DNA from 3 places in the Burkholderia sp. LMU1-1-1.1 genome. Region 3 is predicted to be linked to each of the others. Evidence: predicted binding sites of a transcription regulator. Region 3 holds the regulator's gene; each other region holds the start of a gene.
The links. The regulator FNR, encoded in region 3, switches genes on or off when oxygen is low (the NO sensors DNR and NnrR bind a similar motif). The targets are predictions, from matches to a motif close to TTGATNNNNATCAA.
Positions count from the first base shown of each region.

Region 1: MRBLMU1_RS20875 (bacteriohemerythrin) is a predicted target of FNR. The motif match lies at 8,897-8,910, and genes of this name have one in related genera.
Region 2: MRBLMU1_RS30655 (KamA family radical SAM protein) is a predicted target of FNR. The motif match lies at 4,940-4,953, and genes of this name have one in related genera.

Region 1 covers NZ_JBEGHG010000024.1:3,454-14,060, reverse strand. Annotated here, with positions in the region: gene MRBLMU1_RS20910 (MipA/OmpV family protein) at 1-221, shown strand, start outside; gene MRBLMU1_RS20905 (pilus assembly protein TadG-related protein) at 364-1,833, shown strand; gene MRBLMU1_RS20900 (TadE family protein) at 1,830-2,411, shown strand; gene MRBLMU1_RS20895 (efflux RND transporter permease subunit) at 2,359-5,481, opposite strand; gene MRBLMU1_RS20890 (efflux RND transporter periplasmic adaptor subunit) at 5,478-6,584, opposite strand; gene MRBLMU1_RS20885 (TetR/AcrR family transcriptional regulator) at 6,669-7,286, opposite strand; gene MRBLMU1_RS20880 (TolC family protein) at 7,378-8,868, shown strand; gene MRBLMU1_RS20875 (bacteriohemerythrin) at 8,985-9,374, shown strand; gene MRBLMU1_RS20870 (FN3 associated domain-containing protein) at 9,490-10,607, shown strand, end outside.
Region 2 covers NZ_JBEGHG010000078.1:224,739-235,345, forward strand. Annotated here, with positions in the region: gene MRBLMU1_RS30630 (hypothetical protein) at 1-917, opposite strand, end outside; gene MRBLMU1_RS30635 (HDOD domain-containing protein) at 929-1,795, opposite strand; gene MRBLMU1_RS30640 (DNA-3-methyladenine glycosylase) at 2,054-2,641, shown strand; gene MRBLMU1_RS30645 (methyl-accepting chemotaxis protein) at 2,543-4,216, opposite strand; gene MRBLMU1_RS30650 (cache domain-containing protein) at 4,311-4,784, opposite strand; gene MRBLMU1_RS30655 (KamA family radical SAM protein) at 5,020-6,477, shown strand; gene MRBLMU1_RS30660 (MFS transporter) at 6,486-7,892, shown strand; gene MRBLMU1_RS30665 (2OG-Fe(II) oxygenase) at 7,897-8,811, shown strand; gene MRBLMU1_RS30670 (fumarylacetoacetate hydrolase family protein) at 8,843-9,694, shown strand; gene MRBLMU1_RS30675 (aspartate aminotransferase family protein) at 9,775-10,607, opposite strand, start outside.
Region 3 covers NZ_JBEGHG010000045.1:393,930-404,536, reverse strand. Annotated here, with positions in the region: gene MRBLMU1_RS25220 (response regulator) at 91-3,669, opposite strand; gene MRBLMU1_RS25215 (alpha/beta fold hydrolase) at 3,775-4,524, opposite strand; gene fnr (fumarate/nitrate reduction transcriptional regulator Fnr) at 4,765-5,523, shown strand; gene MRBLMU1_RS25205 (FixH family protein) at 5,594-6,112, opposite strand; gene ccoG (cytochrome c oxidase accessory protein CcoG) at 6,123-7,508, opposite strand; gene ccoP (cytochrome-c oxidase, cbb3-type subunit III) at 7,521-8,504, opposite strand; gene MRBLMU1_RS25190 (cbb3-type cytochrome oxidase subunit 3) at 8,497-8,682, opposite strand; gene ccoO (cytochrome-c oxidase, cbb3-type subunit II) at 8,684-9,298, opposite strand; gene ccoN (cytochrome-c oxidase, cbb3-type subunit I) at 9,313-10,607, opposite strand, start outside.

The DNA of each region.
Region 1 (10,607 bases), on a different contig from region 3:
CGGCCTACCACGCGTCGGGCGGCTTGATGATGACCAGGCTCGGCCTGAGCCTGTCGCGCCGGCTGTCGCCGGACTGGCGGGTGTTCGGGTTCACCCGCTACGACAATTACAGCCATGCGAGCAACCGCGACAGTCCGCTGTTCCTGCGCAACAGCGGCCTGTCGGTCGGCGCCGGCTTCACATGGACGATACACCGCTCGGCGGCGCGGGCGTGGGAGTAGGCGGCCTGCCGCGCGGCCCCTCCGCGGCACGCGGTTTCTTGTTGCTCGTCAACTATTTGGTTTAATTGCCCCGCTACAATAGTCTCTCTACCATGTGTCGCTCGACGGTCCGCCTGGCGCCGTCGCTGCCGGAGGCGAATGTATGAATCGGGGCGTCAACAGCAAGATGCGGCAGCGCGGCGCCATCGCCATCGTCTTCGGCCTGATGCTCGCCTGCCTGATCGGCTTCGTCGGCATCGCGCTCGACCTGTCGCGGGTGTATAACCGCCGGGCCGATCTGCAGGCGGTGGCGAACGTGGCGGCGCTGACGGCGGCGCGCCAGCTCAACGGCACCCTGGCCGGCGTCAACAACGCCACGGCCCAGGCGCTGCTGGCGATGAATGCGCTCAAGTATCAATACAACCGGCTGCCCATCGCATGGGACGAGCAGGCGCTGTCGTTCAGCGCCTCGCCGAACGGCGGCTGGGTCGACGCCGACACGGCCCGCAGCGCCCCCGATGGCTTGGCCTATGTGCGCGCCGCCACCGGCAACCTGGACGCGTCGATGGGGCACGTCGAGATGTTTTTCTTGCGCGTGCTGTCCGAGTCGCTGGCTTCGATGGACGTCGGGGTGACGGCGGTGGCGGGGCGCTCGACGATCGACGTCGCGCCGCTGGCGGTGTGCGCCTTGTCCAACAGCGAGGCGGTCTCGCGCGCCAATCCGAATCCGCCCGCCAACGTCGAACTGGTGCAATACGGCTTCCGGCGCGGCGTCGCCTACGACCTGATGCAGCTCAACCCCGGGGGCACCGGCGCCGAGAACTTCGTCATCGACCCGTTTTCGCCGCCCGGTGTCGCCGGCGCGGCGGCCAACCTCGCGCCCGGCCTGCTCGGCCCCTATGTCTGCACGGGGCAACTCGGCATGCCGCGCGTGAGCGGCGGCGCGCTCACCGTCGGCCGGCCGTTCCCGCTGGCGTCGCTGTTCAACCAGCTCAATTCCCGTTTCGACCAGTACACCGGCGCGCTGTGCTCCTATGCCACCGCGCCGCCCGACACCAATATCCGGCAGTACGCGTTCGGCGGCGCCGGCAGCGGCACGCCGTGGATGAGCGTGGCCCCCGCCGGGCAGGTGGCGCAGGCGACGACCGCCGGCGGCAAGCTGTGGACCGTCGCCGATCCCCTGCCGCAGCCGGCCGGCACCACCGGCCCGATGTACGGACCGCTGTGGACCTACGCCAGGGCCGTGCCGTACTCCTCCTATGTGGCGGGCGCCGCCGAGCCGGCCGCCGGCTACACCGCGTTCGCCACCACCGCCTGGAGCACGCTGTACGGGCCGGGGGCGCCCGCCGCCGCCGCGTCGTACCCGGCCGGGAGCGCCACGCCCTACAGGGCCACCAGCGGCACCAACTTCCTGGCGCCGCCCCAGGCGCACAGGGGCGTGGCGGGGCGCCGCGTGCTGAATGTGGCCCTGCTGGCCTGTCCGGTGTCCGCCGGCGCGCTGTCGACGGCCACGGTGCTCGGCGTCGGCAAGTTTCTGATGACGGTGCCGGCCACCGCCACCAGCGTCCATGCGGAGTTCGGCGGACTGGTGGCCGAGCAATCGTTGGGCGGCGCGGTGGAGCTCTATCCATGAGGGGCGCCGGCGCCCGCTCGCATGCCGGCGCCGTGACCGCCGAGTTCGCGATCGTGATCACCATTTTCCTGGCCATCGTTTGCGGCGTGGTTGAACTGGCGCGCGTGTTGTACCTATTTAATACGCTGCAGGTGGTGACGCAGCGGGCGGCGGCGGCGGCGGCGAACGCCGACTTCAGCGACGCGGCCGCCATGGCCGGTGTGCGCCAGCGGGCCATCTTCCGCGGTTCCGCCGGCACGCTGTCCATCGGCGCGCCGGTCACGGACAACCACATCCGCATCGACTACCTGTCGCTGGCGGACGCCGGCGGCACCGCCATCACCGAGATCCCGGCAGCGTCGTTGCCGGCGTGCCCGGCCAACAACCGCGTCAACTGCATGCAGGATCCGTACGGTCCGAGTTGCATCCGGATGGTGCGGGCGCGGATCTGCGACCCGGCCGACACCGCCCAATGCGTCAGGGTCGCGTATCAGCCACTGTTTTCCTTCATCGCCATACCGCTTAGCCTGCCGAGGGCGCCGGCCATCAACACGGTAGAGACACTGGGGGCGCCGCCGGGGCAGGCGCCGTGCCCGTGAGCGGCGGCCGGGGCTGGTCCGCCCGGATCTTGAACCAGATCGAATACATCGCCGGCAGGAACACCAGGGTCAGTATCGTTCCGGCGAAGGTGCCGCCGATCAGGGTGTAGGCCAGGGTGCCCCAGAACACCGAATGGGTCAGCGGGATGAAGGCCAGGATCGCCGCCAGCGCGGTCAGCACCACCGGCCGGGCGCGCTGCACGGTGGCTTCGACCACCGCCTCGAACGGCGCCAGCCCGGCCTGTTCGTTATGGTGGATCTGGCCGATCAGGATCAGGGTGTTGCGCATCAGGATGCCCGACAGCGCGATCAGTCCGACCAGCGCGTTGATGCCGAACGGCTGGGCGAACAGCAGCAGGGTCGGCACCACGCCGATCAGGCCCAGCGGGCTGGTCAGGAAGACCATGACCATCGCCGACATCGATCGCACCTGGAAGATCAGGATCAGCAGCGTGATGGCCAGCATGATGGGGAACAGCGGCAGCATCGCTTGCATCGCCTTGCCCGATTCCTCGATGGCGCCGGCCTCGTCGATGCGGTAGCCGGCCGGCAGCTTGGCCATCAGCGGCCGCAGCTGCGCCGTCATGGCGACCGACACGTCGTTCGGTTGCAAGCCCTCGGCGATGTCGCCGCGCACCGTGATGGTCGGCATGCGGTCGCGCCGGCGCATGATCGGTTCCTCGCCGCGCACGTCGACCTCGCCCACCTGCGACAGCGGGATGCGCTGGCCGTTGGCGCCGGTCAGCGTGAAGTCGGCGATCCGCGCCGGATCGAGCCGCAATTCGCCGGCCGAGCGGGCCACCACCTGCACGGTGCGGATGTCCTCGCGCACGGCCGTCAGCGGCACGCCGCTGAGCAGGAACTGCAGTTGTTGCGCCACCGCGCTGGAGGTCAGCCCGACCGCCTGCAGGCGGTCCTGCTGCAACGTGAAATGCAGCGACGGCGTGCGCGTGCCCCAGTCCTGGTTCACGGTACGCATCATCGGGCTGGCGCTCATGGCCAGCTGGACGTCGGCGGCGATCGCGCGCAGCTTGTCCGGGTCCGGTCCGCTGACGCGGTAGGCGACCGGGAACGGCGAATACGGACCGAACACGAGCTGGGTGACGCGCACCCGCGCCTCGGGCGCCATGCCGTCGGCGATCGCCTGGCGCAGGCGGTGCTTGAGTGCCTCGCGCTGTTCCTGGTTGTCGGTGCGCACGACGATTTTGGCGAACGACGGGTCGGGCAGTTCCGGTCCCATCGCCAGATAGAAGCGCGGCGCGCCCTGGCCGATGTAGGCGGTGACGATCTTGGCCTCCGGCTGCTTCGATAGCCAGGCCTCGACCTTGGCGGTGCTGGCGCTGGTCTCGGCGATCGACGTGCCGTACGGCATTTGCACCTCGACCAGCACCTCGGGACGGTCGGAGATCGGGAAGAACTGCTTCTTGACCACGGCCATGCCCAGCACCGACAGCACGAACAGGCCCACCACCGCGCCGGCGACCAGCCATTTGCGGGCGATGACGCGCCCGAGCACCCGGCGGAAGCGGTTGTAGCGCGGCGTGTCGTACAGCGCGTCGTGGCCGCCCTCGACCTGTTTGAGCTCGGGCAGCATCTTGACGCCGAGGTAGGGCGTGAACACCACGGCCACCACCCACGAGGCGATCAGCGCGATGCCGACGATCCAGAACATATTGCTGGTGTATTCGCCGGCGGTGGAGCGGGCGAAGCCGTTGGGCATGAAGCCGACCGCCGTCACCAGGGTGCCCGAGAGCATGGGCGCGGCGGTGTGGCTCCACGCGTAGGCCGAGGCGGCGACGCGGCTGTAGCCTTCCTCCATCTTGACCACCATCATTTCGATGGCGATGATGGCGTCGTCGACCAGCAGGCCGAGGCCCAGGATCAGCGAGCCGAGCGTGATGCGGTCGAAGTTCTTGCCGGTCGCGGCCATGACGACGAACACCACCGTCAGGGTCAGCGGCACGGCGGCCGCGACCACGATGCCGACGCGCCAGCCCATGCTGACGAAGCACACCACCATCACCACCAGCAGCGCGACGAAGAACTTGACCATGAATTCATCGACCGCCGAGCTGATGTTGACGGCCTGGTCGGTGACCTTGGTCAGCGCCATGCCCAGCGGCATGTCGGCGTTGATGGCGCCGACTTCCTTGTCGAGCGCCTTGCCCAGGTCGAGGCCGTTCCAGCCGTCGCGCATGATGATGCCCAGCAGCAGGGCAGGTTCGCCGCCGTTGCGGATCATGAACGTGGCCGGGTCCTCGTAGCCGCGCTTGACGGTGGCGATGTCGGACAGTTTCAGCGTGCGGCCCTGGGCCACGACCGGCGTGTCGCGGATCTTTTGCAATTCGTCGAAGGCGCCGTCGAGGCGCAGGAACACCGACGGGCCCCTGGTTTCGACCGAGCCGGCCGGCGTCAGCACGTTCTGGGCGTTGAGCGCGGCGAACACCTCCTGCGGGGCGATGCCCAGCGTCGCCAGGCGCTCGTGCGAGAACTCGACGAAGATGCGCTCCGGCTGCTCGCCGACGATGTTGACTTTTTTGACGCCCGGCACGTGCAGCAGCCGCTGGCGCAGCGTCTCGGCGTCGCGCACCAGCAGGCGCTGCGCTTCGCCCTTGGCCTTGAGCGCGAACAGCGCGAAGGTGACGTCGGCGTATTCGTCGTTGACCATCGGCCCGATCACGCCGGCCGGCAGGTTGGCGGCCTCGTCGCCGACCTTCTTGCGCGCCTGGTAGAACTGCTCCGGCACCTCGGCCGGCGGGGTGGTGTCGAGCAGGGTCAAGGTGGTGAACGCCAAGCCGGGCCGGGTGTAGGTCTCGGAACGGTCGTACCAGCGCAGTTCCTGCAGGCGTTTTTCCAGCTTCTCGGCGACCTGGTCCTGCATCTCGCGCGCGGTGGCGCCCGGCCAGGCGGTGATCACGGTCATCACCTTGACGGTGAAGGCCGGGTCTTCCGCCCGCCCCAGTTTAAAGAACGAGACGATGCCGGCCAGGGTGATCAGGCAAATCAGAAAGAGGGTGACGGAGCGCTCGCGCACGGCGAGCGCCGACAGGTTGAATCGGCCTTCGCTCATTGCTTCGCTCCTGTGGCGGGCTGGGCCGCCAGCCGCACTTGTTCGCCGTCGCGCAGCAGATGCGTGCCCAGCGCCACGACGCGGTCGCCTTGTTTGAGCTCGCCCGCGACACGGGCGTTGTCGTCGCCGATGCGCTGGACCGTGACCGGCCGCCAGGCCACCTTGGCCGGCGTGCCCTGGATGACCCACACGCCGGTGCCCTTGCCGGCGTTGTACAGGGCGCCGATCGGCACCGACCAGCCGGCCTGCGCCGGCGCGGGGCCGTCGGCGATCCGGACCGCGACCGTGGTGCCCAGCGGCGCGTCGGCCAGCCCGCCCTCGAGCACGTAACGCGCCTCGAAGGTGCGGGTCTGGCGGTCGGCGGCGTTGGACAGCTGGCGCAACCTGGCCGGGACGGTGGTGCTTTCCTTGCCGAACAGTGTGGCCTCGCCGGCCGAGCCCAGCGCGGGGCGCAAGGTTTCCGGCAGTTGGATGACGGCTTCGCGCCGCCCCGCGTGCGCCACGCGCACGACCACCTGGCCGGCCGCGACCACCTGGCCCGGCTCGACCAGCGTTTCCATGACGACGCCGTCGGCGTCGGCCAGCAGTTGGCCGTAGCGGCTGGCGTTGCCGGCGACCTCGGCCTGGGCTTCGGCGGCGTTGAGCTGGGCCTTGGCGGCGTCGGCCGCCGCCTTGACCTGGTCGTAGGCCGACGCCGAGATGGCGCCGGTGCCGCGCAGGTCGCGGTAGCGCGCCTCCTCGTCGGCCGCCTGGCGGGCGCGGGCGCGGGCGGCGACGACGGCCTCCCGTTGGGCGCTGGCGGCCAGTTGCAGATCGGCCGGATCGATGCGCATCAGCGTCTGGCCGCGCTTGACGCTCTGGCCGGCGTCGACCAGGCGTTCGAGCACCTTGCCGGAGACGCGGAAGCCGAGGTCGCTCTGGACCCGGGCCGCGACGGTGCCGCTGAAGGTGCGCGAGGTGGCAGCGCCGGCGCCCTCGACGGTGGCGGCGCGCACCAGCGGCGCGCCGGTGCGTGGATCGGGGGGCGCTTTGTCGCCGCAGGCAGCGAGCGCGAGCGGAAGGACGGCAAAGACCGAGGAAAGAGCGTAGCGGTGGCCGAGCATGGGAATCCCGTGGAGAACTGAACAGGATCCTATTTTGTGACTAGTGACTAAATTTGTCAATGGTCACATCCAATACGACGGTTTTTAGGGGGAGAGGCTGCGCAGCACCAGACTGGAAAGCAGGGCCGGCGCTTCGGCGGTGTGGTCGAGGCCGTGCTGTAACAGCAGCGGATTGAGATACGGGCGCATCACCAGATGGATCGCCGCCGCCGCCTCGTCGAGCGGGGTCTTGCGTTCGAAATCCTCGCTCTCGCGGCCCTGGCGCAGCACGTCCCGCAGCATCGCCTGGATACGATTGTCGTAGGCGCGCGTCGTCGGCCAGCGTTCGGTCGCGGCCGAGGCCGCGATATCCCACAGCTTGCGATCCTCGAAGAACAGGCGCAGGCTCGATTCGACGGCGGTCTTGAACAGACGCCGCAGCTTCTCGGGCGGGCTGTCGGTGCCCTCGACGGCGGCCCTGATATCGTTTTCGATCTCGCCCAGGCAGTTGGCGCAGATCTGCTCGCCGATGGCCTGCTTCGATTCGAAGAACTTGTAGATATAAGCCTTGGAAAAGCCGATGGATTTGGCGAGGTCGGAGACGGCGGTTTTTTCGTAGCCGTACAGACGGAAATGTTCGGTCGCGGCGGCGACGATCTGGTCGCGCACGTCGTGATCGGCGGGGCCTCGCGCGGAAGCCGAAGGGGTGCTGGGTTTGGTCATGTGGTTTAGCTTACTCGGTGTATCGAGATTGTACAACGAGTGACCATTTAGTGATATAGTCACAAAATCGTCACTCTACATGGAAATCCCCATGCCGCTCAAACGCTTTCTCCTGATACTCGTCGCCGCCGGTGCGGCGGGTTGCGCCGTCGGACCGGATTACAGCCGGCCCGCCACCCCCTTGCCCGAGCGATATCTTGGGCAAGCCGCCGTCGAGCAGCGCCAGGCCACCGCCAGCGCCGACCTGATCGCGTGGTGGGACGGCTTCGGCGATGCGCAACTGACGCGCTACGTCACGCTGGCGCTGGCGCAGAACCTGGACCTTGCGCAGGCGGCGGCCCGCGTGGCGCAGGCGCGGGCGGGTCTGGGCGCGGCGACCGCCGCGTTGCTGCCGTCGGGCACCGTCGGCGCGCAAGGGGCGCGGGCCTACCAGTCGGTGGAGACGCCGTTGGGGCAGGTGTTGAATTCGCAACCAGGCTTCGATCGCTACGGCAACTCCTACGAGGCCAATCTGAACGCGGGCTGGGAACTGGACGCCTTCGGCGGCCTGCGCCGGGGACGCGAGGCGGCGCTGGCCGATTATCAGGCCTCGGAGGCCGGCGCCGCCGCCACCCGGCTGGCGGTGGCGGCGCAGACCGCCGACATCTATATAGGCATCCGTGGCCTGCAGGCCCGCCTCGATATCGCGCGCGGGCAGGTGAGGACGCAGCAGGAGCTGCTGTCGACGCTCAATCTGTTATATGGCAAGGGTCTGGCGGCCGAACTCCAGGTGCGGCAGGTCGAGGGCGCGCTGGCCCAGGTGCGGGCCTCGGTGCCGGTGCTCGAAGCGGGGTTGGACACGGCCATGAACGCGCTGGACGTGATGCTGGGCACGGCGCCCGGCACGCACCGGGAGGAGCTGGCGCAGGCCGGCGCCGGGTCGGGCACACCAGCGGCCACACCGGTGGCGATACCGGCGGCCCCGCGCATCGCGGCCACCGGATCGCCGGGCGACCTGTTGCGCCGCCGGCCCGATCTGATCGTGGCCGAGCGCCGCCTGGCGGCGTCGAACGCGCGCATCGGCGTGGCCATCGCCGAGTACTATCCGAAGTTCTCGTTGACCGGACTGGTGGGCAGCGCCACGTCGGTGTCCGGCGGCAACCTGTTCTCCAGCGGCGCCAGCCAGGCGGCGGGCGTGCTGGGCTTGCGCTGGCGCTTGTTCGACTTCGGCCGCATCAACGCCCAGATCGACCTGGCCAAGGGGCAGGAGGCGGAGTCCCTGGCCGCCTACCGCCTGGCCGTGCTGCGCGCCACCGAGGAGGTGGAAAACGTCTTCTCGGCGCTGGTCAAGCGCGAGGAACAGGCCGGCGTGCTGGCGCAGGGCGTGGAATCGCTCGCCAGGGCCAGGGGCGCCTCGTTCGCGGCGTATCAGAAAGGGGTCGTCAGCCTGATCGAGGTGCTGCAAGCCGACGAGAACCTGCTGCGCGCCACCGATATGCGGGCCCAGGCGCAAACCGAGTCCGCCCGCGCGGCGGTGGCCGCCTTCAAGGCGCTCGGCGGCGGCTGGCAGGCGGGGCCATCCGAAGCGGTGGCGAGCAGGTAAGCCGCCTGGCTCCCGATTCCGCAAGTCCTTGATCTGGATCATATCCTTACCGGGCTGGCGCCAACCATAATCACCGCACCGCCGGCCGTGGGCCGGGCGCCGACGATGGAGGTGATATGGAAACAAAGGCTTGGAGCGCCGACATGGCGCTGGGCATTCCGCTGTTCGACGAGGCACACGAGGCCATGGCCGAGCAGGTCGTGCAGTTGCTGGACGGCCCCGACGAGCAGGTCGAGGCCGGCATGACGCGCCTGACCGAGGCGCTCGAGGACGATTTCCGCCTGGAGGAGTCGTTGATGGAGGCGATCGACTATCCGGCGATTTGCTCGCACCGCGAACAGCACGCCCGGGTGCTCGCCGCGCTGCACCGCCTGGCGCCGGGCGACGTCGCCGCCGCGCGCCACGCCGCCAGCCTGATCCTGCCATGGTTCGAGATGCACCTGGCCACCGCCGATACGGCGCTGGCCATCGCCTTGCAGATGGCGGGGCGCGCCACGCCGCAATAGCCCGTCTGTTCAACCTTGTGATTATTGTTAGCCCGCGGAGAGTGTTGCGTTCAAATCAAGGCAGAATTGTCCCCTGAGTTTTTCTCGTCGTCGGCTATCGATAAGAAAGTGGGACATGGAAACAATCCACCCTCGCACACAAGCAACGGGACGTTGGGCCGCGACGGCGCTGCTGACGCTGATGGCCGCGCTGGCCATGGGCGCGCCCGCCGCCGTCGCCGCCCAGGGCTATACCGCGATCCCGAACGGGGAAACTTATCTCGATAGCGCCGGCGTGCCGATCCAGGCGCACGGCGGCTTCACGGTCAAGCACGAAGGCATGTATTACTGGGTGGGCGAGGACAAGACGCACAACCGGGCGTCGTTCCGCGGCGTGGCCTTGTACAAATCCGCCGACTTGAAGAATTGGCAGCTGGTCGGATCCATCCTGACGCCGGAGACCTTGGACGTCTACGGCAACAAGGTGCTCGCGCACTGCAAGATCGAGCGGCCCAAGATCCTGTTCAACCAGGCCACCGGCAAGTTCGTCCTGTGGGGACATTGGGAAACCTATGACGGTTACGGCCCGTCGCGGGTGGTCGTGGCGACGGCCAGCAACATCGAGGGACCTTACGTGGTCACCGCCAAGGGCCATTTCCGGCCGGGCGAGGGCAACAGCGAGGGTGTCGGCTATCACGTCGGCATTCCGACACCCGACTACGGCGCCACGCCGGACGCGTCGGGCAACTATCCGACCTTCCTTCCCAAGCCCGCCTATCCGCCCCAGGTGGCGAGCGGCGCGGCCTCCAACGAACTGCTCAACTTCGGCTACGACACGACGTTGAAGGCGGTGGCGGTGGTGCTGGACGCCGAAGGGTACGCCACCGGCACGCGCTCCGCCGTCAATACCGTGCAGTACAACATCGGCGCGACGCCGTCGACCACGCTGGCGGCGCCGGTGATCGCGCCGTTCGCCGGCGCGGGCACGCAAGTTGTCGTCAACGCCAACAAGCTGGACAACGCCTACATCACCAGCCCGACCGCCGGCGCGAGCATCTATTACACGGTCGACGGCGGCACGCCCGTTCCCGGCGCGGCCGGCACGACCTTGTACGCGGATGGCGCCGCGATCAAGCTGGACGGCAACAAGACCGTCAAGGCGATCGCCGTTCGCGGCGGAGCGCAGAGCACTGTGGCGACGGTCAACTACGCGCTGGCACCCGCCGGTTTCACGGCGCCCATCTATCCGCCCGT
Region 2 (10,607 bases), on a different contig from region 3:
GCCTGCCCCTGCGCGCGGGCGCCGAAGAACAGGTCCTGGTACAGGAAGTTGAGCGTAAGCGCGGGATCGGCGCCACGGCCGCGTCCCAGGCAGCGCGCCACCAGCGCGCCGTACTGCTCGGTCCATTTCTGGTAGCGCTCGGCGCGCTTGGCGAAGTAGGCGTCGGCCGCCTTCTCGCCGGCCGGCACCTTGTAGAAGGCGTCGTCGGCGCGCTTGAGCGCGAAGCCGAGCAGGAAGCGCAATTCGACGGCGCTGTCGTCCGGGCCGAAGCCGGCCGGCGTCCAGCCGGCCGCCATGCTGCGCTCGAGCGCCGGCGCGGCGGCGATTTTCTTCTCCGTCAGCGACTGCGCCGCCTCGCGCACCATGCTGTGCAGCTGGCCGTAGCTGACCCGTTCGAACTCGGTCAGGTCGTAGGCGTGGCTGACCAGCACCACCTTGGCCTTGGGGCTTTCCAGCCCGGCGTCGTTGAAGCTGGCGAGCAGCGCGTCGTAGGCGTCGCCGTCCTGGAAGTCGGCCGCCGGGTCGAGCCCGCCCTGGCTGTGCACGAACACCGGAATGGCGAAGGCGTCGATCTCCATCTCGGGCGCGCCCTCGCGCCGCAGCAGCAGGCTGGCGGCGCCTTCCTCGACGGCGTTGCGCAGGTAGCGGTAGCCGTCGACCGATTCGTCGCGCGCCAGCTCGATGGCGCCGTACAGCACCTCGTCCTTGCCCTGGTTGAGCAGCTTGCGCAGCAGGCGCTGGAAGTCGAGCGCCTTTTGCGCCAGTTCGGCGCGGGTGCTGTCGGCCACGATGTCGTTGTTGAATTCACCGTCCGACAGGTCCAGCGCGAGCGCGCACAGTTCGGTGGTTTGCTGCTCGTCCTTGAGTTCCGGCGAGCTGGCGGATTTGCGCGGTACGGGGCGCTTGTTCTTAGGCATGTAGGTGTGTCTTATCGTTCGTGGTGGAAGGCTTCGTGCAGTTCGTCGAGCAGGTCGGCGGTTTCGTCCTCGCTCAGGCCGAGGTGCTGGCAGGCCAGCGCGCCGCCTTTTTCCCATTCATACGACATGGGGCGGCCGTGGAAGCGTTCGATGCCCTTTTCGGCCAGCAGCGACAGCGCCACCAGCGAGCGCACGGCGTCGTCGGTGGCCGGGTCGTCGAGCACGCGGTAGTCGTGGTGCAGCAGGATGGCCCAGGAAACGTCCGGCGACAGCCCCCAGTTGCGCGCCAGCAGGCAGCCGATGGCGGCGTGGTTGGTGCTGTAGCGCTGGTCCTCGACGGCGGTGAACGGCAGCGCGGCCTCGTCGCAGGCGTCGGCGTAGGTGTCGGCGTAGTCGGTGAAGCGGTTCATCAGCAGCGGCACGCCGATGTCGCAGAACAGGCCGAAGGTGTGGGCGATGTCCGGCGGGGCGATGCGCAGCTTGCGCGAGGTGAACACCAGCGCCTGGGCGCGGCGCGCCGACACTTCCCAGAACGCGTTCAGGTCCGCTTCCTTGCCTTCGATGGCCTGGCGCGCGAGTAGCCCGGTGAGCAGCGCGGCGCACTGGTCGACGCCGAGGAAGTTGATGCCTTGTTCGACCGATTTGGCCTTGCGCGCGGCGCCGAAGAACGGCGAGTTGGCCAGCTTGAGTAGCGCGCCGGACATGCCGACGTCGTTGCCGATGATGCGGGCGATGCGGCGCGGCGACGGGTCGGACTGGGCCAGCTCGCGCTGCAGGTCGACGAGCAGGCTGGGCCTCGGAGGAATCCGGATGGAGCGCATCAGCGCTTCTTCCACCGCGTTTTCTACTGGCATGGCTGGGGCTGCAACTGTCGTCATGTTGGTCTTCAGGGGTAAAGGCGGCGCGCGGCCGGGATGGGCCGGCGCGGGCGAATGTTGATGGCATGCATATGCAACATTATCGCCGCAAGCGCGGGCCGGTTGCGCGAATTTCTCCCAATTTTGTTGCTTCAGGGCTAGACGGGCCTTAAATTTGTCGCTAATTTCCGCCCGCGACACAAATTTAATGATGCTTTGATAACGATTCGATAGCCCGTCCGTGGTCGCGCGGTCCAGTCTGGCATTTACAATATCGGCATGACCAATGTTATCGCAGGGATCAATTTTGCCGCGCCGTCGCACGAGGTGGCGCGCCGGCTCATCGGAGTGACGGTGCTGGTCGACGGCGTCGGCGGGCGCATCGTCGAGACCGAGGCCTACGACCGCGAGGAGCCGGCCTCGCACTGCTACATCGGCCAGACGCCGCGCAATTTCTCGATGTTCGGCCCCCCCGGGCGCAGCTATGTGTACCGCTCGCACGGGCTGCACTGGTGCCTCAATTTCGTCTGCCGCGAGGAGGGCCACGGCGCCGGCGTGCTGATCCGCGCGCTCGAACCGGTGGCGGGGCTGGACCTGATGCGCGAGCGGCGCGGCATGGACGACGAGCGCCTGCTGTGCGCCGGACCGGGGCGGCTGTGCCAAGCGCTGGGCGTGACGCGCGCGCACAATAACCTGCCGCTCGACGCGCCGCCATTCACGCTGCTGCCGCCCGATCACGCGTTGCCGGCGAGTGAGCCGATCATCGTGTTAGCCGGCCCGCGCATCGGCATTTCCAAAGCGATGGAGCTGCCGTGGCGCTTCGGCGTGGCCGGCTCGCGCTTTCTGAGCAAACCCATGCGCGCCTGAGACGGGACCGGCGGCCGCCGCCGGCGGCTCGACCTTGAACACCGACACCGCCTGCGACAGGTGCACCGCCTGGTCCTGCAGGCTCTCGGCGGCGGCGGCGGCCTGCTCGACCAGCGCCGCGTTCTGCTGCGTCACGTCGTCCATCTGCCCGACCGCCTGGTTCACCTCGGCGATGCCCAGCGCCTGCTCGGCGCTGGCGTCGCTGATGCGGGCGATGATGTCGTTGACCTCGCGCACCGAGTCGACGATGTCGCCCATGCGCTCGCCGGCCTGGTGCACCGAGGCGCTGCCGCTGTCGATGGTGGCCACCGAGGCCGCGATCAGGGTTTTGATCTCCTTGGCCGCCGCCGCCGAGCGCTGCGCCAGGGTGCGCACCTCGGACGCCACCACCGCGAAGCCGCGCCCCTGCTCGCCGGCGCGCGCCGCCTCGACGGCCGCGTTCAAGGCCAGGATGTTGGTCTGGAACGAGATGCCGTCGATGACGCCGATGATGTCGACGATCTGGCGCGAGCTGGCGCGGATCGACGTCATCGTCTGCACCGCCTGCTGCACGGCGGCGCCGCCGCGCTGCGCCATGTCGGTGGCGCTGGCCGCCAGCTTGCAGGCCTGTTGGGCGTTGGCGGCGTTCTGCTGCACCGCCAGGGTCAGGCTGTCCATCGCGCTGGCGGTCTGCTCGAGCGAGCTGGCCTGCATTTCGGTGCGGGTCGACAGGTCGAGGTTGCCGCTGGCGATCTCGTGGGCGGCGGTGTCGATCGAGCGCACCGCCGTCAGGATCGTGCTCAAGGTCTGCGTCAGGTTGGTCATGGTTTGATCGAGCATGCGCGCGGTGTCGGCGATTTCATCGCTGCCGTCGTTGCGCCGGCCGGCGCCGAGGCGGCCCGCCGCCAGCGCCACGACCACGTCGGCGATGCCGCGGATGTCGCGCAGCATGGCGCCGCGCACGGCCATCGTCACGCCCAGCGACAGCGCGATCGACAGCAGCACGATGACGGCCATGGTGGTGGTGAGGGCGGCGAAGTCGCCGGTCGCGCGGGCGTACGCCTGTTCGCTCAGCTGTTTTTGCAGCGCCGACAATTTCGCCAGCTGGTCGTTGAGCTGCAGGAATTGCGTCTCGGCCTTGGCCATCGAGTTGGTGGCGATGCTCTGGTCCATCTGCGCCAGGTCCATCGTTTCGAGCACGGCCTTGCGGTAGGCCGCCAGCGCCTGCAGCGATTGTTCGACGAGCTTGCGCTCGGCCTCGCTGACGCCGGCCTCGGCGGCCAGCCGGCGCAGCCCGGCCTCGACGCCGGCGTGGCGCGCCTTGATCTGCTTGCCCAGCGCGTCGAGCCGCGACTGCGCGAAGCTGCCGTTGACCCAGGCCAGCAACTGGTAGATGTGGGCGTGCGCGTAGCGCGCCTCGCCGGAGACGTCGGCGGCCGCCTCGAGGCGCTCGGCGCGCACCCGCACCAGGTTCTCCATCGAGGTGTTCTGGCGCACCATGCCGTAGTAGCCGGCAGCGGCGGTGACGATCAGCAGCACCAGCACCAGGCCGGGCGCGAGCAGCAGTTTGGGACCTATACGTAATTTCTTCAACATCATGCTCTCCGGCTCCGGTGCGGGCTTGGTGCGCAAGCGGCGCGTTGCGTCGACTGTTCACATCGACCGTGTCGAACGCGTTGTTGCCGCGTCGTTATTGCTTCTTGTAGATGCCCGCTTCCAGCACGACGTCGCCGACGCGCAGGATATAGGTGGTCTTCGGCTCGATCTTGCCGGTGGTCGGATTCTTGTACTGGTAGTCGACCCAGCCGCTGCCCTTCTTGGCGGCCAGCTCGATGATCTCGCGGCGGTATTTCTTGCCGCTGGCGTCGGGCACGTCGGTCAGGTCCTTGCCGACGATGGACGGGTTGATCGGATGGGCCAGCACGATGCCGGTGTTGATGTCGCGCATGTCGACGTACAGCGACCCTTGCACGTAGTCGGGATCCTTGGCGCCGATCTTTTTCATCATCGCTTCCTTGCCGTTGGCCTTCATGAAGGCGGCGCCTTTTTCGGCCATGGCGATGGCGTCCTTCTCGGTCGGTTCGGCGGCGTGGGCGGCGTTGTTGGCGCACAGCGTGAACAGGGCGGTCGCGGCGATGGCGGCCGGAGCGAAATGCAGTTTCATGGCGGTTCCTTGTCAGGTGGGGGGGATTGCTCGGATAAAGTTTACGCCGGCGACGGTGACCGGGATTGCGCTGCCGCAAGGTGTGGCCGTATGGCAATTCCAACCGTGGTTTTATTGCTGCTTGCGCCAAGTCTCTAAATATTTCCGAGCGTCACTTGATTTTCGGCAATTCCAACGGGCCGTCGGCGGCCTAGCATGCAGTTTCCGCCACCTCACAAAGCGATAGGAAACCGCCATGACCACCAACCTGAATCCGTCCGGGACCCCCAGCGCCGCGCAGGCGCCGAAGTTCAAACCCTTCATCCGCCAGACCATCGCCAATTCGCGCCAGTGGGAATGGATACCGCCCGATTTGCAGGAGGCGGTGCAGGTGGTGTCGCATGTGCTGCCGTTCCGCACCAACGAATATGTGCTCGACCACCTGATCGACTGGAACAACATCCCCGACGATCCGATCTACCGTCTGGTGTTCCCGCACAAGGACATGTTGCAGGCCGATGACTACGCCCAGCTGCGCGAGCTGGTGCTGGGCCACGCCAACCCGCCGGCGATGGCCGAACTGGTGCGCAAGATCCGCATGCGCATGAACCCGCACCCGGCCGGGCAGATGACGCACAACGTGCCGCGTGTGAACGACGCGCCGGTCAAGGGCCTGCAGCACAAATACAAGGAGACGGTGCTGTTCTTCCCCAGCGCCGGCCAGACCTGCCACGCCTATTGCACCTTCTGCTTCCGCTGGCCGCAGTTCGTCGGCATGGACGACATGAAGTTCGACGCCCGCGAGTCGCACGAGCTGGCGGCCTACCTGAAGCTGCATCCGGAGGTGACCGACGTGCTGATCACCGGCGGCGATCCGTTGATCATGAACACCCGCTCGCTCGAGGCCTACATCGAGCCGCTGCTGGTGCCGGAGCTGGCGCATATCCAGAACATCCGCATCGGCACCAAGTCGGTGGCGTACTGGCCGCAGCGCTTCGTGACCGACCGCGACGCCGACGATTTGCTGCGCCTGTTCGAGCGCGTGGTCGCCAGCGGCAAGAACATGGCCATCATGGGCCACTACAATCACGCGGTGGAGCTGCGCCCGGAGATCGCCCAGCGCGCCGTCAAGCGCATCGTCGGCACCGGCGCCACCCTGCGCATGCAAGGCCCGCTGATCCGCCATATCAACGAGGACCCGAAAAGCTGGGCCGAGCTGTGGCAGACCGGCGTGCGCCTGGGCGCGATTCCCTACTATATGTTCGTCGAGCGCGACACCGGCCCGCGCGAGTATTTCGAGCTGCCGCTGGCGCGCGCGCACGAGATCTTCCAGGAGGCCTACCAGATGGTGTCGGGCCTGGCGCGCACCGTGCGCGGGCCGTCGATGAGCGCCTTCCCCGGCAAGGTCGTGATCGACGGCGTGGCCACCATCGGCGGCGAGAAGGTGTTCGCGCTGCAGTTCCTGCAGGCCCGCAATCCGAACTGGGTACGCCGGCCGTTCTACGCCAAGTACGATCCGAACGCGACCTGGATGGACCATCTGAAACCGGCCTTCGGCAAGGAGAAGTTCTTCTTCGAGGAGGAGGGCGGCAGCCGCAGCGAGTACGGCATCGAGACGCCCGGCCACCGCAAGGTGATCCCGCTGATCTCGGCGCGGCAGGAGGCCGCCGCCGCCGCGGTGGCCGCCGGTTGCAGCGCACCCAACGCCGCGTAGGTGACGCCATGCTGATCGGGGAACGGACGCGGGAGGACATGGTGCGCATGCCACCACCGCCGACCCGCAATGCGGCCACAGGGATCGGCCCCCGTAAGGGTGCCGATCCCGCGGCTCCGGTTTGCGGGTCGGGGGCGCCGGCGCCGAAGCTGTCGGGCACCGCCGTGTTCCTGCTGGTGTTCCTGCCGTTCGCGCTGGGGCACTATCTGTCGAGCCTGATGCGCACCGTCAACGCCACCCTGGCGCCGCAGCTGGTGACGTCGCTGGCGCTGACGCCGGGCCAACTGGGACTGCTCACCAGCGCCTTCTTCTTCTCGTTCGCGCTGGTCCAGCTGCCGGTCGGCATCGCGCTCGATCGCTGGGGCCCGGCCAAGGTCCAGCTGCCGATGCTGATCGTGGCGGCGCTGGGCGCGCTGGCCTTCTCCGGCGGCCACACCTTCGCCGAACTGCTGGTGGCGCGCGCCCTCATCGGCCTGGGCGTGGGCGGCTGCTTCATGTCGGCGGTGAAGGCGATCTCGACCTGGATCGCGCCATCGCGCATGCCCTCGGTGCAAGGCTACCTGATCGCCGTCGGCGGCCTGGGGGCGGCGTCGGCCACCTTGCCGGTGCGCCTGGCCTTGCACTACACGGACTGGCGCGGCCTGTTCGTCGGGCTGGCCGTGGCCGCCGTCACCACCGGCCTGCTGATCCGCATGCTGGCGCCGACGCAGCCGCTCTCTACCGCGCGGCGCGGACCAGTACTGGCGGCGATGGCGGAGGTGTACCGCCATCCGGCTTTCCGCGAGGCGGCCATGCTGGTGCTGATCCCGCATACGGTGTTCTTCGGCATGCAGGGGCTGTGGATCAGTCGCTGGCTGACCGACGTGGCGCGTTTTTCGGACGAGGCGGTCGGTTATCTGCTGTACCTGGGCATGGCGGCTATCATCTTTGGAGCCATCGCGGTGGGCATGATCACCGAGTGGGCCGGCCGGCGCGGGGTGCCGCCGATCAGCGTGGCGGCGGCCGGCGTGGCGCTGTTCATCCTGGTGCAGCTGGGCTTTGTATGCAACTGGTCGCCTAGCTACCAGACCTTGTCGGTGCTGTTCACGCTGGTGGGCACGGTGACCGGCATCGAGTACGCGATCGTCGCGCAGAACCTGCCCGGCACCTTGACGGGACGGGCGGCCACCTGCCTGAACCTGCTGATATTCCTGGGCGCGTTCGCGGTGCAGGCCGGCTTCGGCATGGTTGTCGGCTGCTGGCGGCCCAATCTGATGCAGCAATATCCGGCCCAGGCCTACCAGGTCGGCTTCGCGGTGCTGGTGTTGTTGCAGTTGCCCGGATTGGGATGGTTCGTGTGGCGGCGCTGGAGAAGGCAGGCGGCTTCCGGTAGAATGGATCTCCATTCCGGCAACCCGGCGACCAGCCCTCAATGACGCGATGACCAAACTTCAACAGGCCCAAAACGGAAACAGCGCGGACAACGCGTTCACCTCCCTGCCGCGCAGCTGGCAGGATTGGATCAAGGAGAATCTGGCGCGCGCATGCAGCCCGCTGGATATGGCGAACAGCATGGCCCGCTCGGGCCAGTACAGCATGGCCGCGGCCAGCGCCGCCATCGACGAAGCCCTGCGCATGCGGGCCCGGGCCGATGGCGGCGCCGAGCCCGAGGCGCAGCGGAGCGTATTCGTGGCGCCGCAGCAGATGCCCTTTATCGACATCGAACGCAATCGCGTGGCCGCGCCGGACCGCGAGGTGGAGCTGCTGTTCGTGCTCAAACAGCCACAGGTGATCTTGCTCGGCAATGTGCTCAGCATGGAGGAGTGCGACGCCATCGTCGCCCACTGCGGCACGCGCTACACCCGCTCGACGGTGACCGGCGAGGCCGACGGCGCCAGCGTGGTGCACGAGGGCCGCACCAGCGAGATGGCCTTCATCCAGCGCGGCGAGGCCGAGGTGGCCGAGCGCATCGAACGGCGCCTGGCGGCGCTGGCGCACTGGCCGGCCGAGTGCGGCGAGCCGTTCCAGCTGCAGAAGTACAACAGCACGCAGGAGTACCGGCCGCACTTCGACTGGCTCGACCCGGACAGCAGCGGCCACCAGAGCCACCTGCAGCGCGGTGGCCAGCGCCTGGCCACGTTCATTTTGTACCTGAGCGACGTGGAGCAGGGCGGCGGCACCGTCTTCCCCGGCATCGGCCTGGAGGTGTACCCGAAAAAGGGCAACGCGCTGTGGTTCCTCAACACCGACGCCAACCACCAGCCGGACCGCCAGACGCTGCACGGCGGCGCGCCGGTGGTCAGCGGCACCAAGATCATCGCCAACAAATGGTTGAGACAGGGACGCTACGGTTAGAATGTCGCAGACATCTTAACCAAGGAACTGTATGAGACTTGTGCGTTATGGCCGTCCCGGCAAAGAGAAACCAGGCTTGATCGATGACGAAGGCAAGCTGCGCGACCTGTCCGGCGTGATCGCCGACATCGGCGCCGAGCAGCTGTCGCCGAAGGCGCTGCGCAAGCTGGAGAAAATCCCGCAGGCGTCGCTGCCGCTGGTGCGCGGCAATCCGCGCTACGGCGTGCCGGTCGCGCGCGTCGGCAAATTCATCGGCATCGGCCTCAATTACTCGGACCACGCGGCCGAAATCGGCATGCCGCCGCCGAAGGAGCCGGTGGTGTTCATGAAGGCCGTCACCTGCGTCAATGGTCCGGACGATCCGGTGATGCTGCCGCAAGGGTCGAAGAAAACCGACTGGGAAGTGGAGCTGGGCGTGGTGATCGGCACCCGCGCGCAATATGTCAGCGAGCAGGACGCGCTGAAATACGTGGCCGGGTATTGCGTGGTCAACGACGTCTCGGAGCGCGCGTTCCAGCTGGAGATGGGCACGCAGTGGGACAAGGGCAAGGGTTGCGACACTTTCGGCCCGATCGGCCCGTGGCTGGTGACGCAGGAGGACATCTACGACGTGCAGAAGCTCGATCTGTACCTGGATCTGAACGGCAAGCGCATGCAAACCGGATGCACCGAGACGATGGTGTTTTCGGTGGCGCAGATCATCAGCTACCTGTCGAAGTTCATGACGCTGGAGCCGGGCGACGTGATCGCCACCGGCACGCCGCCGGGCGTCGGCCAGGCGCGCAAGCCGCAGCGCTTCCTGAAGAAGGGCGACACGCTGCGCCTGGGTATCGCCGGTTTGGGCGAGCAGCAGCAGGATGTCATCGCCTGGCAGGCGCGCTAAACCCGTACGACGGTCCGTCGCGGGGTCGTACCCTTTCGGGTACGACCCCTCTTACGGTGTGCGGGTTGATGCCGCCGGCCTCACAACACACTGGCAAGCGCCCGCTTAACGGCATCCCCGAGGCGGGCGGTAATCTCCCCCAGCTCCGCCTCGGTGCTGGTAAACGGCGGCGCCAGCAAGATATGGTCGCCCAGCCGGCCGTCGATGGTGCCGCCCATCGGATACACCATCAACCCCACCGCCATCGCCTGTTCCTTGATCGCCGCGTGCAGCTTGAGCTCCGGATCGAACGGCGCCTTGCTCTCGCGGTCCTTGACCAGCTCCATCCCGATAAACAGCCCGCGTCCGCGAATATCGCCCACATGCGGATGCTCGCCGAACGCCTCGCGCAGCATGCGGCGGAAGCTGGCGCCGCGCACCGTCACTTCGCCCAGCAGGTTGTCGCGCTGGATCACCTTTTGCACCGCCAGCGCGGCGGCGGCGGCGACCGGATGCCCCATGTAGGTGTGGCCGTGCTGGAAGGCACCGCTGCCCTCGCGCAGGCGGGCGACGATGTGATCGCGCGCCAGCACCGCGCCGATAGGCTGGTAGCCGGCCCCCAGGCCCTTGCCCAGCACCACCAGGTCGGGCAGCGCGCCCTCCTGCTCGAACGCGTACAGGGTGCCGGTGCGGCCCATGCCGCACATGACTTCATCGGCGATCCACAGGATGCCGTACTGGTCGCACAACTGGCGCACGCCGCGGAAGTAACCGGGCGTGGGCGGCACGGCGCCGGAGGTGGCGCCGACCACCGTCTCGGCGCAGAAGGCGATCACGCGCGACGGCCCGGCGGCGAGGATGCGCGCCTCCAGTTCGCGCAGCAGGCCGTCGGTGTAGTCGTCGACGCTCTGGTCCTTGGGGCGGTGGCGGTATT
Region 3 (10,607 bases):
ACGCATGCATGGCGGATTACGCTGCGCTAATCCGCCCTACGTGGTTCAGAGGGAAGCGTGGTTTGTTTTAGAAAAGAAGTTGGGTTCGTGTCATGGGGCTTGGCGCTCCAGCCAGGCGCGCGCTTCGGCCAGGGTTTGTTCGAGCTCGGCGCGGACGGCGTCGAAGCGTTGCGCCAGCTCCCCTTCGCGCTCTTCGCTGATGGCCGTCTCGGCGTCGATGGTGGCCTGGATCAGGCGCCGGGCGCCGAGCACGCCGACCGCGCCGCGCAGGCCGTGGAACAGCCGGGCGGCGTCGCGCGGGCGCCCTTCGCGCAGCGCCTGGTCGGCCTGCTCGACCGGCTCCATGCCGCTGTCGATGGCGCCGCGCACCATCTTGACCATCACCGCGCGGCCCTTGGCGTCGCGCCCCATCACGCGCATCAGGCTGTCGACGTTGAAGGCGCTGGCCTCGCCGGCCGGCGCCGGCGAGCTGACCAGCTTGACCGGCGCGTGGGCGGGCGATGGGGCGCCGGCCCGGACCGGCGCTGGCGCCGGCGCGCTGGCTTCGGCAGGCGCGGCGGGCATGGGCGCTGCCACGGGCGCCGGGGCGGCGGCGGGCGTCGGGGCCGGCTTCGCGGTCTTCCTCGGCAAATGCTTTTGCAGCACGGCCAGCATCTCCTCGACCTCGATCGGCTTGGGAATGAAATCGGTGATGCCGGCCTCGAGGCTGCGCTCGCGCTCCGATTCGAGCACGCCGGCCGTCATCGCGATGATGGGCAGGGTCAGCTTCAACTCCTGGCGCAGCAGGCGGGTGGCGGTGAAGCCGTCCATCACCGGCATCTGCATGTCCATCAGCACCAGGTCGTAGAGGCCGGGGTGCTCGCTCATGCGGTCGACCGCCTGCTGGCCGTTGTCGACGACATCGAGCGTGGCGCCGCCCAGCTCGAGGATGCCGCGCGCCACCGCCTGGTTGAGCAGGTTGTCCTCCACCAGCAGGAAATGCATGCCGCCCAGGCTGCCGTCGATGCCCTGGTCTGCCGCCGCCTGCACGCTGGCGTCGGCCTTGGTCACCAGCGCCTGGTGCAGCGCGTCGAACAGGTTGGAGCTGGTGATCGGCTTGACCAGCACCACGTCGGCCTCGGGCGCGTTGGAGATCTCCTCCATGCGGTCGCGGGCGAAGGCGTTGACCATCACCACGATCGGTTGCTTTTTGTCGGGCGCGGCCGCGCGGATGCCCTTGGCCGTGGCCAGCCCGTCCATGCCGGGCATGTGCCAGTCGGCCAGCACCACGTCGTAGGCCCGCTCCGTCTCCAGGCCGAGCCGGAAGCGCTCGAGCGCGGCCGCGCCGGAGTCGACCTCGTCGGCCTGCCAGCCCCAGGCCCGGATCAGCTTGGCGATCAGTTCGCGGCTGGTGCGGCTGTCGTCGGCCACCAGCAGGCGCAGCTCGCCCAGCGCCGGCTTGCGGCGCTCCTCGGGCCGCTCCGGCAACACGTCGAAGGGCAGGCTGAAGAAGAAGCTCGAGCCCTGCCCCGGCGTGCTGTGGACGGCGATCTGGCCGCCCATCAATTCGATCAGCCGCTTGGTGATGGCCAGGCCCAGGCCGGTGCCGCCGAAGCGCCGCGTGATGCTCTGGTCGCCCTGCGAGAAGGCGTTGAACAACTGCGCCAGCTGGTGCTCGGTCATGCCGATGCCGGTGTCGCGCACCTCGAAGCGCAGCAGCGCGCCGTGCTCGTCGCGCGCGTCCAGCTCGACGCCGACCACCACCTCGCCCTGCTCGGTGAACTTGATGGCGTTGCCGGCCAGGTTGACCAGGATTTGCTGCAGCCGCATCGAATCGCCGCGCAGCCGCTTGGGCACCGACGGTTCGACGCTGATGGCCAGCTCCAGTTCCTTGTCGCCGGCGTTCATCGTCATCATCGTCGCCAGCGAGTTCATGGTGTCGTCCAGGCTGAACTCGACCGGCGACAGCTCCATGTGGCGCGCCTCGATTTTCGAGAAGTCGAGCACGTCGTTGAGGATGCCCAGCAGCGACTGTCCGGACACCTTGACCATGTTCAGGTACTTGCGCTGCTGGGTGGTCAAGGTGGTGTTGCCCAGCAGGTAGGCCATGCCCAGCACCGCGTTCATCGGCGTGCGGATCTCGTGGCTCATGTTGGCCACGAACTCGCTCTTGGCGCGGTTGGCCGCCTCGGCGCGGTCGCGCTCCTTCTCCAGCTCCTGGGCGCGCGCCTCGACCTCGAGCTGCAGGCGGCGCCGCTCGGTGATGTCGGAGATGACGGCCAGCACCTTGGTGCCCTGGTCGGTGCGCACCGCGCTCAGGTTGATTTCGACCGGGAACTCGCTGCCGTCGCGGCGCAGGCCGAACAGCGTGGTGGCGCCGCCCATGCGCACCGGCTCGGCGCTGAGGCGGTCGGCGAAGAACTTGACGCGGTGCGCGGCGTGCTGTGCGCGCAGCGCCGCCGGCACCAGGGTCTCGAGCGGCTGGCCGAGGATGTCGTCGCGGGCGTAGCCGAAGCGCCGCTCGGCCTCGCGGTTGAAGGTTTCGATGCGGCCGTCGACGCCGACCACGACGATCGCGTTGGGGGCGAACTCGACCAGGCTTTGCAGGCGCGCGTCGGCCGCCAGCCGGTCGCGCATCAGGTTGTTGAAGGCGGCCGTCAGCTGGCCGACCTCGTCGTCGGCGCGCACCGGCAGCGGCGCGAAGTGGGTGGCGTCGCCGCGCATGGCGACGATGGCGTCGCGCAGCTTGATGAGCGGCGCCAGCAGCCGCAAGGTGAGCCAGCCGATCAGCAGCGCCGCCAGGATCGACGCCACCATGCTCCACACCAGCACGCGCGAGAGCACGCCGTCGAAGGGCTCGAAGGCCTCCTCCGCCGGCAGCGAGGCGGCCAGTATCCAGTCGACCGACTTGAGCGCCTTGTAGCTGTTGAGGGCGCGCTCGCCGTCGCCGTTGATGCTGTCGACGGTGCCCTCGAAGCCGTCGCGCAGCGCGCGCGTGGTGGCGGGGTTGGCGCCGGGCTGGCGCGGCTGCAGCAGGCGGCTGGCGTCCGGATGCAGCACGTAGACCGGATGGTCGCCGCGCGTGAGGGCGAAGAAGTAGCCGCTGTGGCCGATCTTGGCGGTGCGCAGGTGGCCCAGCACGTTGTCCTTGTACAGGCGCAGCACGCCGATGAGCACGCACACCACCTCGCCGTTGGCGTTGAGTACCGGCGCCACCATTTGCACGATCGGTTGCTTGTTGGACTTGCCGATCACCGGTTCGGCGATCAGCGGTTTGCGCGTGCGCATCACGGTGCGGAAGTAGGCGCGGTCGGAGGCGTCGATGCCGACCCGGCCGGGCTGGGCCGGGATGTCGGCGACCACCATGCCCTGCGGGCTGAGCACCAGCAGATCGTCGAACAGCGCCAGCACGGCGCGGTCCTGGTAGTAGGCGCGCAGCCGCTCGGTGGAGCCGGCCAGCTCGATCGGCTGATGGTGCGCCGACAAGGCGATGATGTCGAGCAGCATGCTCAGCTTGTCGTCGAGTTCCTCGGCGGTGCGGCCGATCAGCGCCGTTTGCTGGGTGAAAAGTACCTTGGTGAAATCCGCCTTCATGCGTTGCATCTGAACCACGGTCACCAGCGCGATCATCAGGATCGACGTGATGCTGGTCGCCAGCGCAACTTTAGCCTTGATGCCAAGTGGCTTCATTTCATCCTTGTCGGGCGGGTCGGACATGAGTTGGAGAACCACAGGCGGAGTTTATCGCGCCGCGCTTGGGAATTCTCCTATCAATGCCCGACCTTGGCAACAGTATTAACGCCGTGCGGCGGCGATGATCACGTCGGCGACTTTTTGCGGCTGCGACAGCATCGGCACGTGGCTCGCTTTCAGCGTGATAGTGGTGGCGTTGATTTTCTTCGCGAACGCTTGCTGCAAGGCCGGATCGATCATGCGGTCTTCCGAGGCGGCGATGTAGTAGTTCGCCTTGTTTCTCCAGGCCGCCACGGTGGTCTTGTCGGCGAAGGCCTTGGCGGCGATCGGGCCCTGGGTGGCGGCGATCAGCGCGGCGGTGGCCGGCGGCACGTCCTGGGCGAAGTTGGTGGCGACCGATTCGGCGGGCAGCCACAGGAAACCGCTGGCGTCGGCTTGCAAGGTGGGGACGCCCGGCGGCACGGCGTAGCCCTTGCCCAGTTCGCCGCTGGCCTGGCCTTCCGACGGTGCGAACGCGGCCACGTAGACCAGCGCCTTGACCTTGTCGCTGGTGCCCGCCTCGGTGATCACGGTGCCGCCCCACGAGTGGCCGACCAGCACCACTTTACCGGTTTGCGCGTCGATCACGCGCTGGGCGGCGGCGACGTCGTCCGCCAGCGAGGTCAGCGGGTTTTGCACGGCCACCACCTTCAAGCCCTTGGCTTGCAGCAGAGGGATGACTTTCTCCCAGCTGGAACCGTCGGCGAAGGCGCCGTGCACCAGCACCACGGTGGTGTCGGCGGCCGGCGTGGCGGCTTGGGCGGTCAGGACGGTGGCGGCCAGCAGGGCGGAGGCGATGATCGAGCGTTTCATGGTGATTCCTTTCGAGGTTGGTTGTTTGCGATTAAATAGTGTGCTACTTGCTTGAGTTGAACTATAGCGAACAATCGAATAGTGCGCAAGTTAAATTTGCGCGAATGTCGAAATATTTTGCGGGGAAGGCGCCGCCGGCGAAAAGTCGCTTGCAGCCAGCAAGTTCGCTGACGGGGCGAATACCTGATCGGCGCGCTGCGACATCGCCCACAACGGCGACTAATGGTCTACACTGGCGGCATGATAAGAGACCTTCCCTCACTGGTGCTGCCCGGCGCCACCATCGACATCCTCAAGGCAAGTTGCGCCAACTGCAGCATGCACCAGCTGTGTCTGCCGATGGGCTTGGGCAACGAAGACATGGACCGGCTCGACGAGATCATCGGCCGCCGCCGCAAGGTCGCGCGGGGCGCCACCTTGTTCCGCATCGGCGATCCGTTCGTGAACCTGTACGCGATCCGGCTCGGGCATTTCAAGACCTACCAAGTCAACCGCGAGGGCGCCGAGCAGATCACCGGTTTCCAGATGGCGGGCGAGCTGCTGGGCATGGACGCCATCAGCACCGACCTGCACCATTGCACCGCCGTCGCGCTGGAAGACAGCGAGGTGTGCGAGATTCCTTTCGGCAGCCTGCAACAGCTGCTGGCCGACATGCCGACCCTGCTGCGGCACTTCCACCGTATGATGAGCCAGGAGATCACGCGCGAGCAAAGCGTCATGCTCCTGCTGGGCAATATGCAGGCCACGCAGCGCTTCGCCGCCTTCCTGGTCAACCTGTCGTCGCGCTACGAGGCGCGCGGCTACTCGCCCAACACCTTCCAGCTGCGCATGTCTCGCGAAGAGATCGGCAACTACCTCGGCCTGACGATCGAAAGCATCAGCCGCCTGCTGTCGAAGTTCAAGAAGGAAGGCCTGCTGCGCGTGAGCAACCGCGAAATCGAACTGCTCGATCCGCCCATGCTCAAGGCCATCACGGCCGGCACCCAGACCTGCCATTAGCGGCGGAATGACCACGTGGATCCACGATTGCGGTCGGTTCCCCGGCCAAAATCAGCATCCAACCACGGGGTTATTCGGCACGCAGGGTGACGCTGCGCTGCGCCGGCCAGCTCCAGGCGCCGGCCAGGCGCCAGTCGCGTTTTTCGCCTTCCACCAGCACCACCCAGCGGCTGCGCTCGAGCATCGGCAGATTGATCTGGAAGGCGCCGAATTCATCCGGCCGCACCACCAGCTGGATATCCTTGGCCGGCAACGTGGCATGCGACAGGCGCACGAACAATCGTTCCGTCTTGCCGTGGTCGTCGCTATCGCGGCGCAGCTGGCCGGCCAGGATGCCTTGCGTGGCGTCGTAACCGATCGACAGCGACAACCCCAGCGCGCTGGCCACGCGGTCGCGCCGCAAGTCCTGGTTGATGGCCTTGCCCTGCTTGTAGTAGTCGCCCACCACCAGCGCGTCCTGCCGCGTGAAGGCGAGGTAGCCGGTGTAGACGCCGGCGACGATGACGATCGCCGGTCCGGCCATCAGCAGCCACGGCCAGCGCTGCCTCCACCACGGCGTCACCGTGGCATGCGATATCGATACGGTCATGGCGTTCTCCTTAGCGCGGTACGATGAATACCGCGTCCTCCTTCACATGCAGCGACGGGTCGTCGACCGACGTCAGCTCGACGGCGATCTTGTTCGAGCCCGGATGGGCGGCGCCGTGCGCCGTGCGCAGCCGGATCGGATGCGCCTTGGTTTCGGTGGCCTCGACCCGCACCAGCTCCGGCGTCACCTGCGACAAGGTGGCGATACCGCTGACACGGATGCGGTAGGTCTGCGCCCGCTCGGAGGTGTTCATGATCTGCAGCCGGTAGACGTTTTCGATCATGCCGTCCTCGACCTCGCGGCCCATGGCGCCACGGTCGCGGATCACGTCCAGCTTGAGCGGCACCCGCAGGTACAGCGCGGTGCCGACGGCGGCCACGATCAACGCCAGGATGGCGGCGTAGATCTGCACGCGCGGACGCAGCGTGCGCCGGCGGATCTGCGTCGGCGTGTAGTGCATGGTCATGGCGCGCTCGGTGCTGTAGCGGATCAGGCCGCGCGGCAGGCCGATCTTGTCCATGACGCCGTTGCAGGCGTCGACGCAGGCGGCGCAGCCTATGCATTCGTATTGCAGGCCGTTGCGGATGTCGATGCCGGTCGGACACACCTGCACGCACATCGAGCAGTCGATGCAGTCGCCGCCCTTGCCGGCCGCTTTCTTCGACAGCGGCATGCGCGGCTCGCCCCGCTCGCCCGAATAGGTGATGATCAGCGTGTCGCGGTCGAACATCGAGCTCTGGAAGCGGGCGTACGGGCACATGTACTTGCACACCTGCTCGCGCATCCAGCCGGCGTTGCCGTAGGTGGCGAAGCTGTAGAACACCACCCAGAACCATTCCCACGGGCCGAAGTTCAACGTCAGCACCTCTTCGGCCAGCAATTTGATCGGCGTGAAATAGCCGACGAAGGTGAAGCCGGTCCACAGCGCCACCGCGCCCCAGGCCAGGTGCTTGGCGCTCTTTTTCGCGAATTTGGCGGCCGACGGCGGCTGGCGGTCGAGCGCCATGCGCGCGCTGCGCTTGCCTTCGATCTTGCGCTCTATCCACAGGAAGATTTCGGTGTACACCGTTTGCGGACAGGCGAAGCCGCACCAGACGCGCCCCGCCACCGCCGTCGCCAGGAACAGCAGATAGGCGCAGATGATCAGCAGCGCGGCCAGGTAGATGAAATCCTGCGGCCACAACACCAGGCCGAAGATGTAGAACTTGCGCGCGCCCAGGTCGAACAACAGGGCCTGGCGGCCGTTCCATTGCAGCCACGGCGTGCAATAGAACGCCAGTTGCGTCAGCCAGACGAACAGCCAGCGCAGCCGGGCATAGCGGCCCGAGGCCTCGCGCGGGTAGATCTCCTCCCGCGCGGCGTACATGTGGACGACTTGTGATTCGGGTGCGCTCATAGTGTTCGACGCTTATTCCGACGCGGCCGTGGCGGCGACCGCGGGGACGGCCGGAGCGGTTGGCGCGGGCGACGATTCCGGCGCGTTGACGTCGTTCGACAAGCTCCAGACATACGCCGCCAGCACGTGCACCTTGGCGTCGCCGAGGAAGTCCTCGAACGCCGGCATGGTGGCGTTGCGGCCCTTGCGGATGGTTTCCATCACGGTCTCGGCGCTGCCGCCGAACAGCCAGATCTTGTCGGTCAGGTTGGGCGCGCCGAGCGTCTGGTTGCCGGTGCCGCCGGCGCTGTGGCAGGCCATGCAGGCGCCGAACTTGCCCTTGCCGAACACCGCCTTGATCGGATCGGCGGTCGAGCCGGACAGGCTGAGCACGTAGTGGGCGACGTTTTCCACATCCTTGTCGGAGCCGAGCGCGGCGCCCATCGGCGGCATCACGCCCATGCGTCCGCGCAGGATCGATTCCTTGATGGTTTCCGGCGCGCCGCCGAACAGCCAGTCCTTGTCGGTCAGGTTGGGAAAGCCCTTGTTGCCGCGCGCGTCCGAACCGTGGCACTGCGCGCAGTAGGTCAGGAACAGGCGCTGGCCGATGGCGTGCGCCTTCGGATCGGCGGCGACCTTTTTGAGGTCCTGCTTCTGGTATTGCGCGAACAGCGGACCGTACTCCGATTCCGCCTGCTTCAGCTCGGCCTGGTACTGGCCGGACGATTTCCAGCCCAGCTTGCCCGCGTAGGTGCCCAGGCCCGGATACAGGAACAGATAAGCCAGCGCGAACACGATGGTGATGTAGAACAGCCACATCCACCAGCGCGGCATCGGCGTGTTCAGTTCGGTCAAATCCTCGTCCCAGGTGTGGCCGGTGGTGCCGACCTTGCCGTCCTTGCCCTTGGCCAGCTTGACCTTGGCCTGCGAGTACAGCAGGATGCCGCAGCCGGCGATGCCGAGCAGGGTCAGCACGACGATGTACATGTCCCAGAAACCGTTGGTGAAATCAGCCATGGCCGTTCTCCCGGTCGGGATGGTCGAGGTGCTCGTCCTCGAACGGCAGGTGCGCCGCCTTGGCGAAGTCGGCTTCCTTGTTGGAGATGAACGCCCACCACAGGATGCCGATGAACGTGATGAAGGAAATCACCGTCATCACGCTGCTGGCGCGGTCAAACAGGTTCTCGATAGCCATGCTAGTTCCTCGTCTTGATTAATGTGCCCAAGCCTTGCAGATAGGCGATCAGGGCGTCTTCTTCGGTCTTGTCTTTCAGCTCTTCCGGCGCGGCGGCGATCTCGGCGTCGGTGTACGGGTCGCCCAGGCGTTGCAGCGCGCGCATCTTCGGGACGATCTCGGCCGGCACCAGCGCGGTCTTCGCCAGCCATGGATAGTTCGGCATGTTCGATTCCGGCACCACGTCGCGCGGGCTGGCCAGGTGGGTGCGGTGCCATTCGTCGCTGTAGCGTCCGCCCACCCGCGCCAGGTCGGGACCGGTGCGCTTGGAGCCCCACTGGAACGGCCGGTCGTAGACGAACTCGCCGGCGACCGAGTAGTGGCCGTAGCGCTCGGTCTCGGCGCGGAACGGCCGCACCATCTGCGAGTGGCAGTTGTAGCAGCCCTCGCGCACATAGACGTCGCGTCCGGCCAGGCGCAGCGGCGAATAGGGTTTCAACCCCGCCACCGGTTCGGTGGTCGACTTCTGGAAGAACAGCGGGACGATCTCGACGGCGCCGCCGACGCTGACCACCAGGGTCACCAGCGCGATCAGCAGCCAGGGGTTTTTCTCGATCCACTCATGTGAGAATTTCATCTTCTACTCCGATATCAGGCGTGGCCGGCGGCCAGCGCGGGAATGCGCGCGGTCGCGGTTTCGCGGTTACGCAAGGTCATCCAGGTGTTGTAGCCCATCAGGCACATGCCGCTCAGGTACAACAGGCCGCCGCCGAAGCGCACCACGTAGTACGGATAGGTGGCCTTGACGCTCTCGACGAAGGTGTAGGTCAGGGTGCCGTCGGGGTTGACCGCGCGCCACATCAGGCCCTGCATGACGCCGGCGATCCACATGGCGGCGATGTACAGCACGATGCCGATGGTGGCGACCCAGAAGTGCAGGTCGATCAGCTTGGTGCTCCACATCTTTTGCTGGCCGGCCAGGCGCGGCAGCAGGTAGTAGATCGAGCCCATCGTGATGAAGCCGACCCAGCCGAGCGCGCCGCCGTGGACGTGGGCGATGCTCCAGTCGGTGTAGTGCGACAGCGAATTGATGGTCTTGATCGACATCATCGGCCCTTCGAAGGTGGCGATGCCGTAGAACGACAGCGAGACGATCATGAACTTGAGGATGGGGTCGGTGCGCAGCTTGTGCCAGGCGCCCGACAGGGTCATGATGCCGTTGATCATGCCGCCCCACGACGGCGCCAGCAGCACCAGCGAGAACACCATGCCGATCGATTGCGTCCAGTCCGGCAGCGCCGTGTAGTGCAGGTGGTGCGGGCCGGCCCACATATAGGTGAAGATCAGCGCCCAGAAGTGCACGATCGACAGGCGGTACGAGTACACTGGACGCTCGGCCTGCTTGGGGATGAAGTAGTAGACCATGCCGAGGTAGCCGGCGGTCAGGATGAAGCCGACCGCGTTGTGGCCGTACCACCACTGGATCATCGCGTCCTGCACGCCCGAGTAGGCCGAGTACGATTTAAACGCCGAGGCCGGCATGCTGGCGCCGTTGACCACATGCAGCAGGGTGACGGCGATGATGTAGGCGGCGAAGAACCAGTTGGCGACGTAGATGTGCTTGACCTTGCGCTTGATCAGCGTGCCGAAGAAGACGATCGCGTAGGCGATCCAGACCACGGCGATCAGGATGGTGATCGGCCACTCCAGCTCGGCGTATTCCTTGCCGCGCGTGAAGCCCATCGGCAAGGTCACGACCGCGCTCAGGATCACCGCCTGCCAGCCCCAGAACGTGAAGGCGGCCAGCTTGTCCGAGAACAGGCGGACCTGGCAGGTGCGCTGCACCACGTAGTACGAGGTGGCGAACAGGCCGCAGATGCCGAACGCGAAGATGACCGCGTTGGTGTGCAGCGGCCGCAGGCGGCCGTAGGTCAGCCAGGGGATGT